DNA from 3 places in the Streptomyces sp. NPDC005483 genome. Region 1 is predicted to be linked to each of the others. Evidence: riboswitches for the same ligand, from Rfam matches in the RefSeq annotation. Region 1 holds a riboswitch; each other region holds the start of a gene.
The links. Region 1 has a riboswitch for S-adenosylmethionine ahead of ABZT06_RS11155 (aminotransferase class V-fold PLP-dependent enzyme). Riboswitches for the same ligand answer to the same signal wherever they lie in the genome.
Positions count from the first base shown of each region.

Region 1 (7,845 bases):
GCGATCGCGGTCTACCCGTTCATCGAGTCCTGGGTCACCGGCGACAAGCGCGAGCACCACATCCTGGACCGCCCGCGCAACGCCCCGACGCGGACCGCGTTCGGCGTCGCGTGGATCACCTGGTACATGGTGCTGCTGATCGGTGGTGGAAACGACCTCTGGGCCACCCACTTCCACCTGTCGATCAACGCCATCACCTGGTTCGTCCGGGTCGCGTTCTTCGTCGCCCCGGTCCTCGCGTTCGTGGCCACCAAGCGGATCTGCCTCGGCCTCCAGCGCCGCGACAAGGACAAGGTGCTGCACGGCCGCGAGTCCGGCATCATCAAGCGCCTGCCGCACGGTGAGTTCATCGAGGTGCACGAGCCGCTCAGCCAGGAGCAACTGCACACGCTCACGGCGCACGAGCAGTACCGACCGGCCGAGATCGGCCCGACGACCGACGAGAACGGCGTCGAGCGCAAGGTCAAGGGCTCCGAGAAGCTGCGCGCCAAGCTGAGCGAGGCGTACTACGGCGAGGAAGCCCAGATCGCCAAGCCGACCGTCGAGGAGTACAAGGAGATCACGAGCGGCCACGGCCACCACTGATCGCTGCGCTCGCCACGCGCGGTAGAAGGGCCCGTCCGACCCACCGGACGGGCCCTTTGCCGTACCGCGAGGGGGGCGCACCGGACCGGGCGGCCCTGCCCGATCCACGGGACGGGAGCCTTTGCCGTGTCCGCGACGGCCGGAGTGCGGCTGTGCGGTCGAGGAGGCGGTGAAGGGCCCGCCGGCCCGAGGCCGAGGAGGAAGCACGGGACGGCTCCTTCTGCCGCGTCTGCGAGGGGGCGAACCAGGTCCGGTGCGTCCAGCCGTGCGGCCCGAGGGGGTTGCGCCACCGCCCCGTCGGGCCGAGGACGACGTGACAGAGCTGCCCAACGCGCGGGGCCGCGCCCGACCACGGGAGTCGGGCCGCCCGGGGCGGAGGCTCCGTCCGACCCACCGGGTCTTCTGCGTCCCGTCCGAACGCCGGACGGGGGCCCTTTGTCGTGCGCCGGGCTGGATAGGGTGTGGGCACACTTTTCTACGACATCTGGAGCGGCCCCATGAGCGCTGTGACCCCCGCTGGAGGCGACACCGCGGCGGGCCGTTCCTGGCCCGAGGTACTGAACGCCCTGCTGTACGGCCGTGACCAGAGCGCCGACGCGACGGCGTGGGCGATGGACCGGATCATGCAGGGCGAGGCGACCGACGCGCAGATCGCCGGTTTCGTGGTCGCCCTCAGGGCCAAGGGCGAGACGGTCGAGGAGATCAACGGCCTCGTCCGGGCGATGTACGAGCACGCCAACGTGATCGGAGTACCCGGGCGGACGGTGGACATCGTCGGCACCGGCGGCGACGGCGCCAAGACCGTCAACATCTCCACCATGTCGGCGATCGTCGTGGCCGGAGCCGGTGCCACGGTCGTCAAGCACGGCAACCGGGCCGCGTCCTCCGCGTCCGGCGCCTCCGACGTCCTGGAGAAGCTCGGCGTCAACCTGGAGCTGACCCCGCAGCGGGTGGCCGAGGTGGCGGAGGAGGCCGGGATCACGTTCTGCTTCGCGATCAAGTTCCATCCGGCGCTGCGTCACGCGGGCGCCGCACGCGGGCAGTTGGGCATCCGCACGGTGTTCAACATCCTCGGCCCGCTGACCAATCCCGCCCGGGTGCGGTCCCAGGCGGTCGGAGTCGCCGACCCGCGCATGGCCCCGGTGGTCGCGGGCGTCTTCGCCGAGCGCGGCAACTCCGCGCTCGTCTTCCGCGGCGACGACGGCCTCGACGAGCTGACGACCACGTCGACCTCCCACGTCTGGACCGTCCGCGACGGCAAGGTCACCGAGGAGAGCTTCGACCCCCGGGACGTGGGCCTCGACCTGGTGCCGGTGGAGGCCCTGCGCGGCGGTGACCCGGCGTACAACGCGGAGGTCGCGCGCAACCTCCTGGACGGCGAGAGGGGCCCGGTCCGGGAGGCCGTACTCCTGAACTCGGCGGCCGCGCTGGTGGCCCTGGACCCCGGTTCCGGGACGCTGGCCGAGCAGTTGAGGGCCGGGATGGACAAGGCCGCCGAATCGATCGACTCGGGGTCGGCGAAGCGGACGCTGGAGCGCTGGGTGGCCGCGAGCAACGCCTAGCGTGCGACCGGGAGTCGTCCCGCGATCCGGACACGGGTTGCGGGACGACGATCACTTCACGTACGTTCTTTGACCAGGTCATGAGTGACAGTCATGAGGCCCCGGCCGACTGTCCGGCAACCCTCCGTCCGTGGCGGGGTGCCCCGGGTGAAGACCAGGCCGTAGGCAGCGAGGTCTACGGCAAGCGCGGGCCCCTCTCGAAACCAGGGGTCCTGGTCGTTCGAGGGAGTCTTCCGTGAGCAAGCGAATGCGATAGGGCCGCCGAGCCCCGCCTCCGCGCACCCATCTCATCATCACCCTTTCTCTTTTCACGGGAGTCCCCCATGTCTGTCTCCACCGCTGCCTCCACCCAGACCATTTGTGCCCAGCTGCCCGTTCTGGGCCGGGATGTCACCGTCCCGCTCGTCACCGGCGGCGAGGTCACCTACGCCGCCCTCGACTACGCGGCCAGCGCTCCGGCCCTCCAGCGGGTCTGGGACGACGTGGCGGCGTACGCGCCCTACTACGGCAGCGTGCACCGCGGGGCCGGCTACCTCTCCCAGCTGTCGACCGACCTGTTCGAGAACGCCCGTAGGACCGTCACCGAGTTCCTCGACTGCCGCGACGACGACCAGCTGGTCTTCACCCGGTCGACCACCGACTCGCTCAACCTCCTGGCCGCCGCCCTCCCCGCCGACTGCCAGGTCTTCGTCTTCGAGACCGAGCACCACGCGAGCCTGCTGCCCTGGAAGGACGCCCAGGTCAGCTACCTCGACGCCCCGCGCACCCCGCGGCAGGCCGTGGAGACCCTGGAGAAGGCCCTCGCCGACCGCGACCCCCAGGGCCCGGCCCTGGTCTGCGTCACCGGCGCCTCCAACGTCACCGGCGAGCTGTGGCCGGTCCGTGAGCTGGCCGCCGCCGCCCACGCGCACGGCGCCCGGATCGTCCTGGACGCCGCCCAGCTGGCTCCGCACCACCCGGTGAGCGTCCGTGACCTCGACGTCGACTGGATCGCCTTCTCCGGCCACAAGCTCTACGCCCCCTTCGGCTCCGGCGTCCTGGCCGGCCGCGCCGACTGGCTCAAGGCCGCCGACCCCTACCTCGCGGGCGGCGGCGCCAGCCGCAAGGTCACCCGGCGCGAGGACGGGGGAGTGGACGTGGAGTGGCACGACAGCGCCGCCCGCCACGAGGCCGGCTCGCCCAACGTCATCGGCGCCTACTCCATCGCCTCCGCCTGCAAGGCCCTGACCGAAGCCGGCTTCGACAGCCTGGTCGCCCGCGAGCAGTACCTGATCGAGAAGGTCCGCCAGGGCCTCGCCGACGTCCCCGAGGTCCGCGTCCTGTCCCTCTTCGGCGACGAGGCCCCCCGCGTCGGCGTGATCTCCTTCGTCGTCGAGGGCTGGAACAGCTCCCACTTCGCCGCCGCGCTCTCCGCGGAGTACGGCATCGGCGTCCGCGACGGCCTCTTCTGCGCCCACCCCCTCGTCCGCACCCTCCTCGGCAGCGACCCGCAGTCCCAGGGCGAGTGCGGCGCCCCCGAGGCCGCGCCCGGCGAGAAGTCCCTCAACGCGATCCGGGTGAGCTTCGGCGCGGGCACGCCGGACGAGCACGTGGAGCGGTTCGTGCAGGCCGTGAAGGAACTGGTCGCGGACGGTGCGAAGTGGACGTACCGCACCGAGGACGGCCGCTGCGTCCCGGCCGTCTGACGTACTGGCGTCCGGCGCGCCTATGGGCGAGGTGTGGCTCGCCCAGGCGCCGGGCGGGCCGCGCAGACCGTCGGCGGGGCGGGCCCACCTTGCGTGCCGTTCCGCGGCCCGGGCGTCACCGCGACCGACTACGAACTCCTCGCCCTGGACCCGGCCGACGGATCGACGGTGTGGTCCTTCCGGTTCACCTCTACGGCGTCAACCGTGCGGGCAGGCAGACCTGGCACAAGCGCGTCGAGGGCGGGGCGTCCGTCGGCACCCAGTCCCCGGTGGTCCGGGGCAGCCGTGCCCATGTCGCGACCGCCGACGGCGTCACCGTGCTCACGCCGGTCTCCTAGCTGTCGAGGCCGATCGCGAACGCGGCCTCCAGGTCGTGCTGGGAGTAGGTGCGGAAGGCCACGTGGGTGTCCGTCGCCTCGACGCCCGGGATCTTGCTGATGCTGCCGGGGATGACCTCGGCGAGGTCCTCGTGCTGCTTGACCCGGACCATGGCGATCAGGTCGTACGTGCCCGTGACCGAGAAGACCTCGCTCACGGACTCCAGCGCGGCGATCCGCTCCGCGATCTCGGGGATCCGGTCCACGCTGGTCTTGATGAGCACGATCGCGGTGATCACGGCTGGTTCTCTCCCTCGGGGGACGGAGCTGGGGCGGCCTTCACTCTAGTGGTACGGCCGAAACGCACCCAGGCGAAGACGAGGCCCAGGCCGAAGCCCACCAGGTGGGCGAGATAGGCCACCCCGGGGCCGTCGGAGGCCCGGCCCGCCGCGAGCCACTGCAGCGCCGCCCAGAAGGGGAGGACGACCCAGGCGGGGAAGCGCAGCGGCAGGAAGAAGAGGAACGGCAGGAGACTGGTCACCCGGGCTCCGGGGAACAGGAAGAGAAGCGCGCCGAGTACCGCCGAGATCGCCCCGGAGGCACCGACCAGGGACTGCTCGGAGCCCGCGTTGGCGGCCGCGTAGCCCAGCAGGGCGAGGTAGCCGCAGCCGACGTAGAAGAGGAGGAACTGCAGCCGGCCCATCCGTTCCTCGGTCATCACCCCGAAGACGTACAGGAAGAGCATGTTGCCCAGCAGGTGCACCCAACTGCCGTGCACGAACAGTGCGGTGGCCGGGGTGAGGGCGGCGCCGGGCGCGCCCTCGAAGAGCTCGGCGGGGACCACGCCCCAGCGGTGGAAGTAGGCGCGCTGTGCGGCCAGGGCCGCGTCTCCGGAGCCGTAGGCCGGATCGAGACCCGAGGCGGGGCCGATCACGAAGACCAGACAGCACAGGGCGATCAGGCCGTAGGTGACCGGAGCCGGCCCCCTCAGCGCCCTGCTTGTTCCACCGACCGTCACCTTCCAGTTGCGGATCATGAACACAGAGCATGACGTAACGGGACGCAACCGAACAGAGCGCCTCGCCGCCGCACAGGTCCTGTGGACGCCCGAGCGGCGAGTACCCGCCAGGCCGTAGGGTTACGAGCCACACGCACCGGGACGCCGGTGTGTCACTGACAATGGCTAGTAGGAAAGAGCACAGCCACGATGACGGTTCCCCTTCCGACCGCCTCGACGCGGTGGCGCTGCACCCTCTGCGGCAACCTCACGCGCTTCGACGTGACCCGCTCGTCGAAGGTCGTCGAGTACGTCCACCTCGACCTGGCCGGAGAGCCGAAGGTCGAGGAGCGCGAGGTGGTCAGTGAGACCATCGAGTCGGTGCGGTGCCGCTGGTGCAACGCCGTGGACCAGGTGGAACTCGTGGACAGGCCGGGCGCCGGCTCCTGACAGGGCCGGCCCCGCACAGTGATGGGGTGTGACGGATGGTGGAGACACAAGGCGGGGAGCCGGGCGACGGCACCGCCGAGGTGCTCGACCGCCCGCTGCCCGACGGTGTCCGGCGCCGGGTCGTGCACATCGTCTCCGAGGGGTTCGGCGGCCTGACCGTCGGCGAACTGCCCGCACAGCTGAGACAGTACGCGCGCTTCGCGCCGAACCGGCGGGCCAAGTTCGCGGGCAACGCGATGGCGGCCGCGCTGGAGACCGATCCGCTGTTCCGCCAGCGCATCGGGGAGAAGTTCAGGGAGGCCCAGCCGGAGCTGTGCGGCGCCCTCGACTCCGGTTCCCCGCCTCCGGCCGCGGAGCCGCTCGACGTGGCGGCCGCGGCCTATGTCCTGCGTCCCACCGGCTGGGTCAAGCTGGTCACCGCGGCCGGTGAGGAGGCCCAGCGCGCGGACGCCGAGCGGGCCGACGAGGAGAGCCGTGCCGAGCTGGAGCGGCTGCGCGAGGAGCTCACGGCCGCCCGTGACCAGACGCGCGCCGAGACCGAGCGGCTGCGCACCGAGCTGGAGTCCGCCAAGAAGGAAGCCGAATCGCTTCACCGCAAGCTGCGCGCGGCACTCAGTGACGTCAAGCGCGGCGAGGCGGCCCTGCGCAAGCAGCAGGCCGAGATGGAGTCCGCGCGCGCCGAGAGCCAGACCCAGGTGTCCGCCGCCGAGAGCGAGTCCCGCCGCCTGAAGGCCCGCCTCGGGGAGGCGGAGGCCGCTCTGGAGGCCACGCGCAGAGCGGCACGGGAGGGGCGCAGTGTCGAGGACATGCGCGTGCGTCTGCTTCTGGACACCGTTCTGGAGGCGGCCCAGGGGCTGCGCCGGGAACTGGCCCTGCCGCCGGTCTCCGTCCGGCCCGCCGAGACCGTGGACGCGGTCGAGCCGGGCCGTATGACCCCGAAGGACATCGCCGCGCGGGCACTGTCCGAGAACGACCCGGCGATCCTGGACCAGCTTCTCGCCCTGCCCCAGGCGCACTTGGTGGTCGACGGCTACAACGTGACCAAGACCGGCTATCCCCAGATGCCGCTGGAGAAGCAGCGTCTCAGGCTCCTCGGGCAGCTCTCCCAGCTTGCCGCGCAGACCGGGGCGGAGGTGACCTGCGTCTTCGACGGGGCCGAGCTGGCCGCGCCGGTGCTGCTCGCGCCGCCGCGCGGGGTGCGGGTGCTGTTCTCCAAGGCGGGCGTCACCGCCGACGAGTTGATCCGCCAGCTGGTGCGCGCCGAGCCGCCCGGGCGGCCGGTGATCGTCGCCTCGACCGACCGCGAGGTCGCCGACGGCATCGCCAAGGCGGGAGCTCGGCCGGTCGCTTCTGCGGTGCTTCTGAAGCGGCTGTCCTAAACCTTGAAGTTCGGGGTTTAACGCCCGAATTGGCGGTATCGTCACGCAACGTAGTGTCAAGCTGGCCTCACTGCATGTGAGTTATGTGCAAAGAATGCAGGGCGTGACGAGATTTTGCTCCTGAGGATTTGAATGATCACGGGAAGGTCACTAGGGTCTGCTCTCGAACCTCCGAGCGGGTGATCACTCAAAAGAAGGAGTTCACCTCCGTGGCGTCCCACCGTCGACCCAAGCAGCCGAGCCGTACGCGCGTGACCGTGCTCACGACCGCAGCGGCTGCCGCCGTGGCCCTCAGTGCCAATGCCGCCAATGCCGCGCCGAGCGAGAAGCCGAGCAAGGACGAGGTCAAGGCGAAGGTCGACGCGCTGTACGAGCAGGCCGAGCAGGCCACTGAGAAGCTCAACGGCGCCAAGGAGAAGCAGGAGAAGCTCCAGAAGGAGATCTCCACCATCCAGGACAACGTGGCCCGCGGCCAGGACGACCTGAACGAACTGCGGGACTCCATAGGCATGGCGGCCGCAGCGCAGTACCGCACCGGCTCCATCGACTCCTCGCTCCAGCTCTTCCTGTCGTCGAACCCGGACGACTACCTGGACAAGGCGTCCACCGCGGACCAGCTCAGCTCCCAGCAGGTCGAGGCGCTGAAGAAGATCCAGGAGAAGCAGCGCGAGCTGGCCCAGGACCGTGCCGAGGCCACCGAGAAGCTCCAGGACCTCGCGAGCACCCGCACCGAACTGGCCAAGCAGAAGAAGGCCGTTCAGGGCAAGCTCGCCGAGGCGCAGAAGCTCCTCAACTCGCTGACCGCCGCCGAGAAGGCCGCCCTCGCCGCCGCCGACTCCCGCGCCAGCCGCTCCGCCAGCGAGCGCGTGG
Region 1 covers NZ_JBEXEA010000004.1:478,240-486,084, forward strand. Annotated here, with positions in the region: gene ABZT06_RS11145 (cytochrome bc complex cytochrome b subunit) at 1-585, shown strand, start outside; gene trpD (anthranilate phosphoribosyltransferase) at 1,083-2,147, shown strand; SAM riboswitch class IV at 2,224-2,340, shown strand; gene ABZT06_RS11155 (aminotransferase class V-fold PLP-dependent enzyme) at 2,471-3,832, shown strand; gene ABZT06_RS11160 (hypothetical protein) at 4,003-4,170, shown strand; gene ABZT06_RS11165 (Lrp/AsnC ligand binding domain-containing protein) at 4,167-4,448, opposite strand; gene ABZT06_RS11170 (rhomboid family intramembrane serine protease) at 4,445-5,185, opposite strand; gene ABZT06_RS11175 (hypothetical protein) at 5,357-5,596, shown strand; gene ABZT06_RS11180 (NYN domain-containing protein) at 5,632-6,975, shown strand; gene ABZT06_RS11185 (NlpC/P60 family protein) at 7,185-7,845, shown strand, end outside.

Region 2 (7,845 bases), on a different contig from region 1:
TACGCCTGGTCCAGCGCGGTGAGCAGGCTCTTGGCGAGCACCTGGGCGATCTGCGCGCCGGTCGGGATGGCCAGCGTCAGCGCCGGCAGTACCAGCCCCTTGAATCCGCCGTTGCCGAACGCGGGGAACCAGTGCAGCCGGAAGGAGAACGTCTCGACGAGCAGCAGCCCCACCCAGAACGTCGGGACGGACACTCCCAGCGGCGGCAGCGACAGCAGCAGCTGCCGCAGCCAGCGCTGAGCGGTGTAGGTCGCCAGCACCGCCAGACCGCCGCCGAGGACCACCGCGAGCAGCAGAGCCGCGCCGGTCAACTGCAGTGTCTGGGGCAGGGCGTCGGCCAGTGTCGAGGTCACCGGACGGCCGGTGGACACCGAGTCGCCGAAGTCCCCGCGCACCGCCCGGCCGAGGGACTCGGCGTACTGCACCAGCACCGGTTTGTCGAAGCCGTACTCGTGCCGCAGGGCGGCGATCTGCTTCGGGTCGACCTGCCCCGAGTCCATTCCGGCGCCGGCCATCGCGGTGACCGGGTCGCCCGGCAGATAGTCCAGCACCAGGAACGAGACCGTGTAGGCGGCCCACAGCACCCCGACCGCCTGGGCGAGCCGTTTGATCACATAGCGGCGCATGCGGTTAGCCGACCCAGGTGTCGTGCAGCTGGATGCGGCTGGAGGCGTCGAAGTTCAGGTCGTGCACCTTCTTCGCCACGCCCAGCTGGGTCTGGAGTTCCACGACCGGCACGTAGTAGGCGTTCCGCACGAGGGACTGCTGTGCCTGACCGACCAGTTGCCGGCGCTTGCCGGAGTCGACGGTCGCAGCCTGCTCGGACAGCGCGGTGTCGAGGGAACTCGCAGGCAGCTGATAGGAGTTGGCCAGCTCGGTGGAGAACGAGCTGCGCAGGATGTCCGGGTCGGCGCGGGTCACGTTCCCCCACACCGCGTCGAAGTCACCCGACTGGAGGGTCGCGGCGAACTGCGTGACCTGGAGCTGCTTGAGGACCACGTCGACCCCTACGGCCTTGAGCTGCTGCTGGATCAGCTCCAGCGCGGGCTGGTTGGTGGAGGCGTTGGGGAACCACTTGACGGTCAGACTCAGCTTCTTGCCGGCCCGGGCGCGGATGCCGTCGCTGCCGGCCCTCCAACCGGCCGCATCCAGCAGGGACTTGGCCTTGGCCGCGTCGAAGGTCAGGTCGGAGGTGAGATCGGTGTAGTCGGGCGTGGTGTGCGCGAGGACGCTGGTCGCCGCCTGGGTGCCGGTGGGGAAGACGGTGTCGGCGACCTGCTGCCGGTCGACGGCGAACAGGATCGCCTGGCGCACCCTCGGGTCCTTCAGGGCCGGCCGTGAGTTGTTGAGCCCGAGACCGAACACGACGCCGGGGTTGGCCCGTCGCTGGAGCGTGACCTGACCGCCCTTGAGCGCCGCCTCGTCGGCCTTGCCCACGCTGCTGATCGCGTCGACCTGGCCGGACTGGAGACTTCCGGCCCGTACGCCCGCCTCCGGGACGACCTTGAACACCAGCTTGTCCAGGTATGCCTCGCCCTTCTTGCTCCACCGCGAGGAACCCCACGCGTATCCCGTGCGCTTGGCCAGGGTGATCGACTGGTTCTGCACGTACTGCTTCAGCACGAAGGGCCCGGACCCGATCACCCCGTCGCTGCACTTCTGCTGCGGGGTCCTCTTCACGCTCGCCGACGACTCGATTCCGAGCGAGTGAGTCGAAGTCGCCTGTAGGAACTGGGCGTTGGGCTGGCTGAAGGTCACTTTGACGGTGAGCGGGTCGACCACCGTGGTGTTCTTGACGCCGCTCAGATAGCCCTCGGCGAGCGTGCCCAGGGCGCCCAGCTTCGGCACCGCGTCGAAGTTGTCCTTGACCACCTGCGCGGTCAGCTTCGAGCCGTCGCTGAAGGTGACGCCCGACCTGAGACGGAAGGTGAACGTCGTGGCGTCGGAGCTGACGTCCCAGCTCTTCGCCAGCCACGGCACGATCTTGCCGGTCTTGGGGTCCTGGTCCGTCAGCGAGTCCACGACCTGGCGCACCGAGTAGATGGTCTCGTTGCTGCCGACCTGCTGCGGATCCACGCAGCCGGCGTCCGAACCCACCGCGAAGTTCAGGGTGCCGCCGGACCGGGGCTGCCCGGAACCGGTGGCGGAGTCGCCGCCGCCGGAGCCGCAGGCGGTCAGCAGAACACTGGTGGTCACAAGGGCGGTCAGTGCCGCCCACCGGGAGGTTCTGACATCGGAAAGTGCAGTCACGGAGGGCTTCTCCTACTCGTGTCACCGGGCACGGGGGTGGTGCAGGGCGCGGCCGTGCGCGGGCATGCGGCCCCGGCCGGCGCGACGCCGGCGCCGGGGAGCGCTGTGCAGACGGGGATCAGGGGGAAACGCGGATCAACGACAGACGGAGATCAGGCGCAGATGGGTACGGCGACGACAGGTGCCGCACTGCGACCAGCGGGCGGAAGACCCGTCAGGCCTGACAGAGACAGCTGGTCGAGCGCTTGAGGTCGATGTGGCGCCGACGCGAGAGCCGGGAGAACACGGTGGCGCCGGCGAACCGGGCGCTGAGCTCACCACCGTGCCGCATATCGGTCCTCCACATGTCCGGCCCCGGTCACGGGGCCACGCGCTTGCGGAGATCGTCGGTGATCCCGCCGGGCTTTCACCTGGAGCACCCCACCGCGTGGGAGGGTTGCCGGTCAGCGAGCCAGGGCTTGACGCTGACACTCAATGCCGTTCGTGATCGTACGGAGCGGTCTTGTCGTACGTCAATGGCGCAAGAGAACGCCCTGTCCGGGGAGTTCGGGTCGGGATCGCGTCCGGTTCAGGACCCGCCGCGCTCGCGGGGGATCTTCTGGCCGGCCTCGATCGCCACCGGCAGCCGGTTCTCGGCCGGGGGCAGCGGGCAGGTTGCCAGGTCCGTGTAGGCGCACGGCAGGTTCGCGGCGCGGTTGAAGTCCAGGAGGACCGTGCCGTCCGCGGTGGGCGGATCGAGGGCGAGCGTCCGGTTGGCGGCGTAGGTGGTGACTCCGGAGGTCGCGTCGGTGAACAGCACCATCAGCCGGCCCGCACCATGGCCGGGGAACGCTGTGAGCGACAACTGCTGCCCGTCCAGCTCGAATTCGACCCTGCCCGGCGCGACGTACACGTGCTCGAGGCCCTCGACCGCGGCGCCCACGGTGGTCGGCCGCGGAGTGTCGAACGGGATGTAGCGGCCCGTCACGGCCCAGCGCGGGTCGGGGGCGTAGGCGGGTGTTCCGGTGAAGGCGGTGCGCAGCGGTGCGTCCGGGTGCCGGGGGCGCACGATGTCCTGGCCGCCGCGCTTGGCGACCTCGATGACGGCGTCTTTCCAGACGGCGTCGACGCCGCCGCGCTCGGGAAGCACGCCGAAGCGGTGCTCGCCGCGCACCGGCGTGCCGTCGACGACCAGTTCCTCGCCCTCGTCGAGGTCCACGACGACGCCTTCGGGGCCGGTGCGCCACGCGCCGGGCGCGTCCGGGAAGCGCTGGGGCCGGTCGTCGAGCCAGTGCAGACCAGTGATCGCCAGGAACCCGTGCGGGGCGGCGAGCCGGGCCTCCTGGGCGCGGTACCACTCCAGCCAGGTCTCGGTGAAGGCATGGAGGTCCGTGGTGGTGGCCTCGGTGGTCATGGGGAATCTCCTTTGTGCCGGGGGTGCCTTCGGGCAGGGGGTGCAGGAGGTGCAGGGGGTGCAGGGGGTCGTCGAGGCGACGCGTGTACTCAGCCGGCCAGTTCGCCCAGGAGTCGCCAGGTGCGTCGACGGTCGGCTTCTCCCGCGATCTCGGTGGCCGAGAACACGACCTCGGTGGCGCCGGCATCGCGGTAACGGCGTACCTCGGCCTCGACCGTCTTCTCGTCGCCGATCACGGCCAGGTCGGCGGCCCGCCGGCCGCCGGAGAGTTCGATGACCCGTGCGTAGGACGGGATCTGTTCGTAGAAGGCGAGGTTCTCGGTGGCCTTGGCCCGCACCGCGTCGACGTCGTCCGTGACCACGCCGGGCACCAGGGCCACGATCCTCGGCGCGGGGCGGCCTGCTGCCTCGGCCGCGGCGGTCAGGGCGGGCACGATGTGGTCCGCCAGGGCGCGCGGTCCCGCCAGATAGGGCAGGATCCCGTCGGCCAGCTCACCGCTGGCCCGCAGTGCCTGCGGGCCCATCGCGGCGACGAGCAGGGGGACGCCGTTCTCGGCGCCCGGCACCCGCGCCGGGATCGGGGTGGTGGCGGTGAGCAGCTCGCCGTGGAAGTCGGCCGTGCCGGTCTCGGTCAACTGCCTGAGGGCGGTGAGGAATTCGCGCAGCCGGGCGATGGGCCGATCGAAGGGCAGGCCGAAGCCCGTCTCGGTCAGCAGCTTCGTGCCCACAGCCAGGCCGAGGTGATAGCGGCCGTGGGTCGCGGCCTGGGCGGTCTGGGCCTGGCTGGAGACCAGCAGGGGGTGGCGGCCGAAGACGGGGATCGCGGAGGTGCCGACCTGCAGTCCGGGGACCGCCCGCCCGACGATCGCCGCGAGCTGGGGTGAGTCCGCGCCGAAGGTCTGCCCGAACCAGGCCGACGTGAGACCGAACTCCGCGGCCTCCTCGGCCAGTTGGACGGTCGCGTCGATCTGGTTCGGCGCGTCGGACGCGTTGAGCGCTACTCCAACAGTCATGTCAGTTCAGAACGGTCGTCGGTCGAACCCGCATTCCGGTCCGTGTGTGACAGCTTCTTGTCAGTCATGTGTACGCAGTCATGAGTAGCAGTCATGTGCACTCGGTTATGAGGTGGAGGGCCGGCTCGGGTGCTCAGCCCGCCTGTCGTCGTTCCGTTGCGGCCCGGTGGGTGAGAGGTGCGCGCAGGCCGAGGTTCTCGCGCAGGGTGGTGCCGGTGTATTCCGTGCGGTAGATCCCGCGTTCCTGCAGTTCCGGGACGAGCAGGTCGACGATGTCGTCGAGGCCGTCGGGGATGAGGTACGGCGTGACGTTGAAGCCGTCGACCGCGCCGTGCCGTACGAAGTGGGCGAACTTGTCGGCCAGACCCGACGGGGTGCCGACGTGCCCGCGCTGCGGGCCGAGCGCGATGACGGTCTCGCGCAGCGACCAGCCGTGTGCCGCTGCCTTCGCCCGCCATTCGGCCACGACGGTGCGCGGGTCGGCGATGCGCCGGGCACAGAAGGAGCCGTCGTTCTCGCTGACGACCGGGTCCTCCTTCGGCAGCGGCCCGTCCGCGTCGCGGTCGGACAGGTCGATGCCCCACAGCAGTCCGGCGATCCCCAAGGCCGTGGCCGGGGTGACCTGTTGGAGCCGGATCCAGTGCTTCTTCTCCTGGGCCTCCTCCTCGGTGGCGCCGAGGATGATCTCGGTGCCCGGCAGGATCCGCAGATCGTCGTCGGGCCGCCCGACCGCCCGCAGCCGGTGCCGGATGTCGTCGGCGAAGGCCAGCGCGTCGTCGAAGTCGTTGCCGTGCGCCGAGAAGATCACGTCGGCGTTGCGGGCGGCGAAGTCGCGTCCCTCGCCGGAGTCACCGGCCTGGAAGATCACGGGGTGGCCCTGGGCGCTGCGCGGCAGGGTCGGAGTGAGGTCGATGTCGAACTGCGGTCCCTTGTGGCGTACTTGGTGTACGGCGCCGGGTGCCGACCAGGCGGGCGCGCCGGCGGAGTCGGCGACGGCTCCGTCCTGCCAGCCGTCCCAGAGGGCGCGGGCCACGGTGAGGAACTCCTCGGCACGCCGGTAGCGGTCGGCGTGGTCGAGGTAGCCGCCGCGGCGGAAGTTCGCGCCGGTCCAGGCGTTGTCCGTGGTCACCACGTTCCATCCGGCGCGGCCCTCGGAGAGCAGGTCCAGGCCGGACAGGCGGCGGGCCAGGTCGGCGGGTTCGTTGAAGGTGGAGTTGGAGGTGGAGACCAGGCCGATGCGGCGGGTGACCGCGGCCAGCGCGGCGAGCTGGGTGATGGCGTCCGGCCGTCCGGCCACGTCGAGATCGTGAATCCTGCCGTCGACCTCGCGCAGCCGCAGCCCTTCGCCGAGGAAGAACGCGTCGAACAGCCCGCGTTCGGCGGTCTGGGCGACCCGGCGGAAGGAGGCCGGGTCGATCTGGGAGCCGCTGTCGGGGGCCGACCAGACGGTCCAGTGGTTCACGCCCTGGAAGAACACCCCGAAGTGGAGCTGGGCGTGCGGCCGGGGGACGTCGAGGGGATCGGTGCGGGTCATCGGGCGTCCTCCTGGCCGGCCGGGGCGGCGGCGAAGCGATTGGCGGGGCGCTCCAGACCCAGGGTCGAGCGCAGAGAGGTACCGGGCAGCGGGCGGGCGACGAGACGCCGCTCGGACAGGGCCGGAAGGACGAGGCGGGAGAGGACGGCGAGGTCCTCGTCCAGCACCAGCGGATGCAGCCGTACGCCGTCGACGTGGCGGCTCAAATCACCTAGGAGAGCGACCAGTTGGCCGACGGAACCGATGTGCCGGAGTCTTCCCCGGTCCCGCCACGGCGTGTGCCGCTCCAGGTCGGCGACGCGTTCGACGGCCCTGGCCACCGGGGTGTCCAGCGCAACTTCGACCTCGGCGAAGACGCGTGGGGTTCCGGCGCCGGCGGCGGCCGTGGCGACCGACGCGGGGTCGCGGCCCTCGACGAGGGCGACGTCGAGTTGTGCGGCGGGAACCCGGTCGGGCCGGCCCAGGACGACGAGCTGTCCCTGCGGCGGGCGCGGCACGATCGCCGGGCCCTTCACGGCATACGTGTCACCGGCGAAGTCGATGTAGTGGAGCCGTTCCCGGTCGAGGTAGCGGCTGGTGGCCACCGACCGGATGACCGCGTCGTCCTCCCACGAGTCCCACAAGGCGCGGGCCACCTCCACCCCGTCCCTCGACTCCCGGGCCCGCGCGTCCGCGTCGGCGACCGGCGAGCGCCCCCAGGCGCGGGCCGCCTCGGGGCGCTCCTCCTCCGTCACCACCCACCCGGCGCGACCGGCGGAGATGTGGTCCAGCGATGCCAACTGGCTGGAGACATGGAAGGGTTCCGCATAGGTCACCGGGACGACAGGTGCGATCCCGATGGTGCTCGTGGACGCCGCGACGAAGGCCGCCCGCTCGACCGCGCCGATACGGCCCACCGGATCCGGTGAGGCGCCGGGCGGCAGCACGCCGTCGTCCAGGGTGATCAGGGTGAAGCCGGCGTTCTCGGCGATGGCGGCGACCCGGGCCACACGGCGCGGGGCGAGCAGCTGATCGGGGGAGTGGGCGGCGCGGCGCCAGGCCGCGGGGTGGGCGCCGTCGCCGTCGATCTCGACGGCGAGGTGCAGGGCGGGGCCGGACATGGGGTTCCTTCCGGGAAACACGGCGATTCGCGGCCACGGGGCCACGACGAGACAGCCGGCGGACTGGCCGGCAGGAGTCAGACGTGTACGGAAGGACAGACGGCGGAGGAGGTGCGGCAGTAGTCGACGTGCCGCCGGGTGATCAGCCGCGCACCAGTGCACACACCTCGCGGTGCCGCGCCCAGTACGTGCATCAAAGCCTCCACCGGTCAGCAATTTTCCCGTTCAACGTATGTCGTCCGCCCCTGTGAATGTCAAGGTCGACCATGGGCACGGCGCACACGGTGCTGCGGCGGTAGCGCTTCGGTGCGTGCGCGCCGACGCCGGCTCTTGACGCGCACGTGAGGGGTAAGTGCGGCGCCCTGTGCGCTCTCCACGAACAGGCGGAGGTGTTCTCCGTGTCCGCAATGCAAGACCTGTCCGGAAAGTTATTGACCGACGTGGCTGAACTCTGCTGAACTCCAGTCTTATGAACCCGCGCGTGGACCTCACTCGGCGGCGCCACATCGATCTGGCGCACGTCTCCAGCGCGTTTTGTTGTCGCTGACGCGGCAA
Region 2 covers NZ_JBEXEA010000001.1:424,841-432,685, forward strand. Annotated here, with positions in the region: gene ABZT06_RS01955 (ABC transporter permease) at 1-626, opposite strand, end outside; gene ABZT06_RS01960 (ABC transporter substrate-binding protein) at 631-2,250, opposite strand; gene ABZT06_RS01965 (putative leader peptide) at 2,465-2,596, opposite strand; SAM riboswitch class IV at 2,616-2,729, opposite strand; gene ABZT06_RS01970 (DUF1684 domain-containing protein) at 2,819-3,643, opposite strand; gene ABZT06_RS01975 (LLM class F420-dependent oxidoreductase) at 3,733-4,656, opposite strand; gene ABZT06_RS01980 (NtaA/DmoA family FMN-dependent monooxygenase) at 4,790-6,190, opposite strand; gene ABZT06_RS01985 (LLM class flavin-dependent oxidoreductase) at 6,187-7,290, opposite strand.
Region 2: another riboswitch for S-adenosylmethionine. It lies ahead of ABZT06_RS01965 (putative leader peptide); the one in region 1 lies ahead of ABZT06_RS11155 (aminotransferase class V-fold PLP-dependent enzyme).

Region 3 (7,845 bases), on a different contig from region 1:
CAGGGCAGAGCGCGTGACCTTCGCCGGGTCGATGATGCCCTCGGCGATCATGTCGACGTACTCACCGGTCGCGGCGTTCAGGCCGTGGCCGACGGGCAGGTTGCGCACCTTCTCGACGATGACGCCACCCTCGAGACCACCGTTGACGGCGATCTGCTTGAGCGGGGCCTCCAGCGCGAGCTTCACGGCGTTGGCGCCGGTCTGCTCGTCACCCGAGAGGTCCAGCTTCTCGAAGACGCTGGAGGCCTGGAGGAGCGCCACGCCACCACCGGCGACGATGCCCTCCTCGACGGCCGCCTTGGCGTTGCGCACGGCGTCCTCGATGCGGTGCTTGCGCTCCTTGAGCTCGACCTCGGTCGCGGCACCGGCCTTGATGACGGCGACGCCACCGGCGAGCTTGGCCAGGCGCTCCTGGAGCTTCTCGCGGTCGTAGTCCGAGTCGCTGTTCTCGATCTCGGCGCGGATCTGGTTCACCCGGCCGTTGACCTGGTCCGAGGAACCGGCACCGTCGACGATGGTGGTCTCGTCCTTGGTGATGACGACCTTGCGGGCGCGGCCCAGGAGGTCCAGGGTCGCGTTCTCCAGCTTGAGGCCGACCTCCTCGGAGATGACCTCGCCGCCCGTGAGGATGGCGATGTCGCCGAGCATGGCCTTGCGGCGGTCACCGAAGCCCGGGGCCTTGACGGCGACGGACTTGAAGGTGCCACGGATCTTGTTGACGACCAGGGTCGACAGGGCCTCGCCCTCGACGTCCTCGGCGATGATCAGCAGCGGCTTGCCCGACTGCATGACCTTCTCCAGGAGCGGGAGCAGGTCCTTGACGGAGCCGATCTTGGAGTTGGCGATGAGGATGTAGGGGTCGTCGAGCGACGCCTCCATCCGCTCCATGTCGGTGGCGAAGTACGCCGAGATGTAGCCCTTGTCGAAGCGCATACCCTCGGTGAGCTCCAGCTCCAGACCGAAGGTCTGGGACTCCTCGACGGTGATGACGCCTTCCTTGCCGACCTTGTCCATCGCCTCGGCGATGAGCTCGCCGATCTGGGTGTCGGCGGCGGAGATGGAGGCCGTGGAGGCGATCTGCTCCTTGGTCTCGACATCCTTGGCCTGCTCGAGCAGGGCGGCGGAGACGGCCTCGACGGCCTTCTCGATACCGCGCTTGAGGGCCATGGGGTTGGCGCCGGCGGCTACGTTGCGCAGGCCCTCCTTGACCAGGGCCTGGGCGAGCACGGTCGCGGTGGTCGTACCGTCACCGGCGACGTCGTCCGTCTTCTTGGCGACTTCCTTGACCAGCTCGGCGCCGATCTTCTCGTACGGGTCCTCGAGCTCGATCTCCTTGGCGATGGAGACACCATCGTTGGTGATCGTGGGGGCGCCCCACTTCTTCTCGAGGACGACGTTGCGGCCCTTGGGGCCGAGCGTCACCTTCACGGCGTCCGCGAGCTGGTTCATGCCGCGCTCGAGGCCGCGCCGCGCCTCCTCGTCGAACGCGATGATCTTGGCCATGTGAAGTGGTCCCTCCAGGACTGGGGGTGATTCCTTCGGACCGCGCCCGCGCCCGCGACGGACGGCTCGCCGGCCTGTGGATCCTTGCCCCACATGGCCTGCGGGCCTCACCGACCCGGTCCATCTTTGTCACTCTCACCTTCAGAGTGCTAACGCCAATGATTAGCACTCGGCATGGTCGAGTGCAAGCGCCTCTCGCGTATCGAGCCCCCGGCCCACCCGCCAGAGGCCCGGTCAGCCCACGACCCGCGAGCCGCGCACGGCGGGCAGGGGATGGGGTGGGGGGTCTCCGCCCGCAGCAGCCGACGTCCGTCACGGGGCCCTGCTCAAGAGACCGAGCCGCCGGACCGAGGACGGACACCCCCACCCCGGCCCCGACCTACCGCAGGCGCTACACAACCCCCCACCGGGCCCGCAGCTGCGCCGCAGGCACCCAGGGGCGCGGGGAACTGCGCAAAAACGCCCGCCCCCACCGACCCCGCAGCCGCCCGACCGCCCAGCCGCCCAGCCGCCCAGCCGCCGCAGGCCAACGCATCAGGGGCGCGGGGAACTGCGCAAAAGGCCCGCCCCGACCGAACCCGCACAAGACAACGAACCCACACCCGCACAACCCCCCGCTCAACCGCCGGAGGCACATGCCGAAGGGCCCGTACCCATGACTCCCCATGGGGTACGAGCCCTCCGAAGAAGAACGAAGAACGACGCTGTTGTTACCCGGCGCGTGCTTCAGCCAGTCGCGAGACGAACCATGTCCGCCTGCGGCCCCTTCTGACCCTGCGAGATCTCGAACTCGACCCGCTGGCCCTCTTCAAGGGTGCGGTAGCCGTCCATCTGAATCGCGCTGTAGTGGACGAATACATCCGCACCACCGTCGACCGCGATGAAGCCGTACCCCTTCTCCGCGTTGAACCACTTGACGGTGCCCTGAGCCATGCCTAACTCCCCTATTACTGGCCCTTGCACGGACCCACACTTCATGGATCCGGGTCAGACCTCACCCCCCACATGGTTGGGGGCGTGCGCCGGAACGCGTCGACCGCGGCTGAATGTATCTGTCCAACTGCCGTCTGCAACAGGTCAATCGGACGAGAATTCTGGACGGAAGGGGTCCGGAATGTAGCGAGAATTCGCCTGAATTCGGGGCAAGTCGGGCCCCATAAAGGACACATAAGGCACATAAGACGCGCACACTTTGGCTACTTCTCATCGCCCGCGAAGCGAGAACTCATATGCGTGCGGCATGAAGAGAGCCGCAGCTTCCCCAACTGTACCGTGCTCAACCATAGAGAATTGCCCCCTCCGCTTCTCTCGCGGAGAGGGCAATCAGATGAACACTCGGTAATTACTGTTACCGAAGGTAATGACCAGTCATACGGTCACCCGCCGGCGACCGCCGGGATGATGGAGACGCCGGCGCCGTCGGGCGTCGCCGTCTCCAGCCCCTGCTCGAACCGCACATCGTCGTCGTTCACGTACACATTCACGAACCGCCGCAGCTTGCCCTGGTCGTCGAGAACACGCGCGGCGATACCCGTGTGGTTCTTCTCCAGATCGGCGATGACCTCGGCGAGGGTCCCACCCTCGGCCTGCACCTCGGCCTGCCCGCCGGTGTAGGTGCGCAGAATGGTGGGGATACGGACGGAAACGCTCATGTTCAAGACCTCCGGTCAGGTAAACGCACCCAGGGGCGCGGGGAACTGCGCGACCAGCCCCCGCAGGCCCGCAGACGAACAACGACCTCTTATGCGAGGCCGGCCTCGCGGAACGAATCAAGGTTGGGACGAATCGTCGCCGTCAGACCCGTACCCGCCACCGCGTCCAGCGTCTTCAGACCGTCCCCGGTGTTCAGCACAACGGTCGTCAGCGAGGGATCCAGCACGCCGTTCTCGATCAGCTTCTTCGTCACACCCACGGTCACCCCACCGGCGGTCTCCGCGAAGATCCCCTCACTCCGGGCGAGCAGCCGAATCGCGTCGACGACCTGCTCGTCGTTCACGTCCTCCACCGCACCGCCGGTACGACGCGCGATGTCCAGGACGTACGGCCCGTCCGCGGGGTTGCCGATGGCCAGCGACTTGGCGATGGTGTTCGGCTTCTGCGGCCGGACCACATCGTGCCCCGCCTTGTACGCGACGGAAACCGGGCTGCACCCCTCGGCCTGCGCGCCGAAGATCTTGTACGGCTTGTCCTCGACGAGCCCCAGCTTGATCAGCTCCTGGAGACCCTTGTCGATCTTCGTGAGCTGCGAGCCGGAGGCGATCGGCACGACCAGCTGGTCGGGGAGCCGCCAGCCCAGCTGCTCGCAGATCTCGTACGCCAGGGTCTTGGACCCCTCTGCGTAGTAAGGCCGCAGGTTGACGTTGACGAAGCCCCAGCCCTCGCCCGCCGGGTCGCCGATCAGCTCGGAGCAGAAGCGGTTCACGTCGTCGTAGTTGCCCTCGATGCCGACGAGCTCGCCGCCGTAGATCGCGGCCATGACGACCTTGCCCTGCTCCAGGTCGTGCGGGATGAACACGCAGGAACGGAAGCCGGCCCGGGCGGCGGCGGCACCCACGGCGCCGGCGAGGTTGCCGGTGGAGGAGCAGGAGAGGGTGGTGAAGTTGAAGGCGCGAGCGGCCTCGATGGCCTGCGCGACGACCCGGTCCTTGAAGGAGTGCGTCGGGTTGCCGGAGTCGTCCTTGATGTACAGGCCGCCGGTCACCCCGAGCTCACGGGCGAGGTTGTCGGCCTTGACGAGATGGGTCCAGCCAGGGTTGATGTTGGGCTTGTCCGCCACGTCCGCGGGGACGGGCAGCAGCGGGGCGTAACGCCAGATGTTCGCGGGACCCGCCTCGATCTGCTTGCGGAGCTCCTCGGTGTCGTAGGCCGAGAAGTCGTACGCGATCTCGAGCGGGCCGAAACACTCCTCGCAGGCGAAGACCGGGCCGAGCGGGACGCGGTGGCCGCATTCGCGGCAGCTCAGCGCCGCGGCGGGACCCAGATCGACGGAGTTCGTGGTGCTTGCAACAGTCTGCGCAGCCATGGAGGCGAGGCCCTTTCTCCTCATCTTCCTCACGACGCACTTCGCCGTGAGACGGATTTGGCACCTTCCCGAGTCGGGAGCCTCGCGGAGACGATCGTCATCGATCGCTACGAGAACCGACTGGAGGGTTGCCGGGGCTTCATCGGGCCGTATCCCTCTGCCCCTCTGGATGAGCGGTATGAAGTTGTGAACGGCGGGCCAACCTGGACATGCGATGGTCATCCGCGTTGTTCAAGACTGTAACCGACGACCAGGACAGTTGAGAGAGTCGTCCGAACCGCGAGATGGATCACCCGCAGATCACACGCAGAGGAGCCGCGCACTGTGCTGAACGAAGTCGAGCGCTGGCTGGCCACCCGTTCCTGGTCCGTGACCGATCGCCCGCTCCACCGGATCATGGCCGCGAAGCGGAACTCGGGTCAGACCGTCAGTGTCGTCCTGCCCGCGCTCAACGAGGAGGAGACGGTCGGTGACATCGTCGCCGTGATACGTCATGACCTCATGCAGCAGGTCCCGCTCGTCGACGAGATCGTCGTCGTCGACTCGGGATCGACCGACCGCACGTCCGAGGTCGCCGCCGCGGCCGGCGCGCGGGTCGTCCACCGTGACGACATCCTCCCGCGCATACCCGCCGTGCCCGGCAAGGGCGAGGTCCTGTGGCGCTCCCTGCTCGCCACCAGCGGGGACATCGTCTGCTTCATCGACGCCGACCTGAAGGAGTTCTCCTCGGACTTCGTCTCCGGCATCGTGGGCCCGCTGCTCACCGACCCCGGGGTCGACCTGGTCAAGGGCATGTACGACCGTCCCCTGGGCGGCGCCGCCGGACAGGGCGGCCGGGTCACCGAGCTCATGGCGCGCCCGCTGCTGAACATGCACTGGCCGCAGCTGGCCGGTTTCGTGCAGCCGCTGGGCGGCGAGTACGCGGCCCGGCGCTCGCTGCTGGAGCAGCTGCCGTTCCCCGTCGGCTACGGCGTTGAGCTGGGCATGCTGGTCGACGCCCTGCACCTGGTCGGCCTGGACGCGCTCGCCCAGGTCGACGTGGGGGTGCGCAAGCACCGCCACCAGGACGGGCAGGCCCTGGGCCGGATGTCCGCCGCGATCTACCGCACCGCCCAGCTGAGGCTGGCCCGCGGCCATCTGATCCGGCCCTCCCTCACCCAGTTCGAGCGGGGCCGGGACGGCTTCGAGCCGCGTACGTACTCCGTGGACACGGAGGAGCGGCCGCCGATGGTGGAGATCGCGGAGTACGCGGAGCGGAAGGTCGCGTGACGGTCCAGGTAACAGAACGGAGCGTTCCGTATACGTCCGCCCACTGGGCGCATCCGTACGTTTGAGCGTTTGGGGGCCGGGCTAGGTTGAGGCGTATGGCTTCCACGTCTTCCGTGCAGGGTGCTGCCCAGGTACTGGTCGCGTCCAATCGCGGCCCGGTCTCCTACGAGGTCCAGGAGGACGGTTCGCTGAAACCCAGACGGGGTGGCGGCGGACTGGTCTCGGGTCTGTCGGCGATCGGTCCGGAGGCGGGCGCGCTGTGGGTGTGCTCGGCGCTGTCCGACGGTGACCGCGAGGCGGTACGGCAGGGGGTCGGCGAGGACGGCGTCCGGATGCTCCCGATCCCGGCCGACGTGCACGCGGACGCGTACAACGGCATCGCGAACTCGGTCCTGTGGTTCGTCCACCACCTCCTCTACCAGACTCCCCTGGAGCCGTCCTTCGACGCGGAGTTCCGGCGGCAGTGGGCGTCGTACGAGACGTACAACCGCGCCTTCGCCGAGGCGCTCGCCGAGGAGGCGGCCGAGGGGGCGGCGGTCCTGGTGCAGGACTACCACCTGTGCCTGGTGCCGGGGATGCTCCGCGAGCTGCGCCCCGACCTGCGTATCGCCCACTTCTCGCACACGCCGTGGGCACCGGTGGACTACTTCCGGATGCTGCCGGACGACATCGCCTCGCAGCTGCTGCGCGGCATGCTGGGCGCCGACCGGCTCGGTTTCCTCACCCGCCGCTGGGCGGACGCCTTCACGGCCTGCTGCACGGAGTTCGCGGGCGGGCTCGGCGAAACGCGTATCGGCGTGCACGGGCTGGGCGCGGACGCCGATTTCCTGCGCACGCGCTCCCACGAGGCCGACGTCGAGGAGCGCATCGGCGCTCTCCGCGAGGAGATCGGCGAGGGCCGCAGGACGATCGTCCGGGTCGACCGCACCGAGCTGTCCAAGAACATCGTGCGGGGCCTGCACGCCTACCGGCGGCTGCTGGAGTCGCGGCCGGAGTGGCGGGAGCGGGTCGTGCACGTGGCGTTCGCGTACCCGTCGCGGCAGGACCTGGCGGTGTACCGGGACTACACGGCCGAGGTGCAGCGAGTGGCGGAGGAGATCAACGACGCGTTCGGCACGCCCGGCTGGACACCGGTCCTGCTGCACGTGGAGGACGACTTCGCGCGCTCCCTCGCCGCGTACCGGCTGGCCGACGTGGCGCTGGTCAACCCCATCCGGGACGGCATGAACCTGGTCGCGAAGGAGGTGCCGGTGGTCTCCGACGAGGGGTGCGCGCTGGTGCTGTCGCGGGAGGCCGGGGCGTACGAGGAGCTGGGCGAGGACGCGATCGTGGTGAACCCGTACGACGTGGAGCAGACGGCGGCGGCCCTGCACGAGGCCCTGACGCTGCCGCCCCACGAACGGGCCGAACGCGCGAAGCGGCTCGCCGCGGCGGCGACGGCGCTCCCGCCGGCGCAGTGGTTCCTGGACCAGCTGAACGCACTGAACGGGTGACCATGAGCCTTCCCACCCCCACCACCGCCGCCGGCCGGGACGGGCTGCGGGCGATTCTCGCGGAGCCGCGCCGCGCGGTGATCGGGCTCGACTTCGACGGGACGCTGGCGCCGATCGTGGCCGATCCGGAGCAGGCGCGGGCGCACCCCGAGGCGGTGGCCGTCCTGGCCGCCCTGGCGCCGAAGGTGGCCTCCGTCGCGGTGGTCACCGGCCGCCCGGCCGAGATCGCGGTCCGCTACGGCGGCTTCGCGGACGTACCCGGCCTGGAGCACCTGACGGTCCTGGGCCACTACGGCGCGGAGCGCTGGGACGCGGCGACGGGCCAGGTCACGGCGCCCGAGCCGCATCCGGGCGTGGCCGCGGTCCGGGCCGAGCTGCCGCGGCTCCTCGACGGAACCGGCGCCTGGATCGAGGAGAAGGGCGGCCGGGCGGTGGCCGTGCACACCCGACGGGCCCCGGACCCGCAGGCCGCCTTCGACGCCCTCCGCGCCCCGCTGACCGGTCTGGCCACCCGCCACGGCCTCATCGTCGAACCGGGCCGGCTGGTCCTGGAACTGC
Region 3 covers NZ_JBEXEA010000012.1:114,017-121,861, forward strand. Annotated here, with positions in the region: gene groL (chaperonin GroEL) at 1-1,503, opposite strand, end outside; gene ABZT06_RS23700 (cold-shock protein) at 2,230-2,436, opposite strand; gene ABZT06_RS23705 (MoaD/ThiS family protein) at 2,880-3,155, opposite strand; gene thrC (threonine synthase) at 3,245-4,525, opposite strand; SAM riboswitch class I at 4,543-4,701, opposite strand; gene ABZT06_RS23715 (glucosyl-3-phosphoglycerate synthase) at 4,850-5,794, shown strand; gene ABZT06_RS23720 (trehalose-6-phosphate synthase) at 5,890-7,287, shown strand; gene otsB (trehalose-phosphatase) at 7,290-7,845, shown strand, end outside.
Region 3: another riboswitch for S-adenosylmethionine. It lies ahead of thrC (threonine synthase); the one in region 1 lies ahead of ABZT06_RS11155 (aminotransferase class V-fold PLP-dependent enzyme).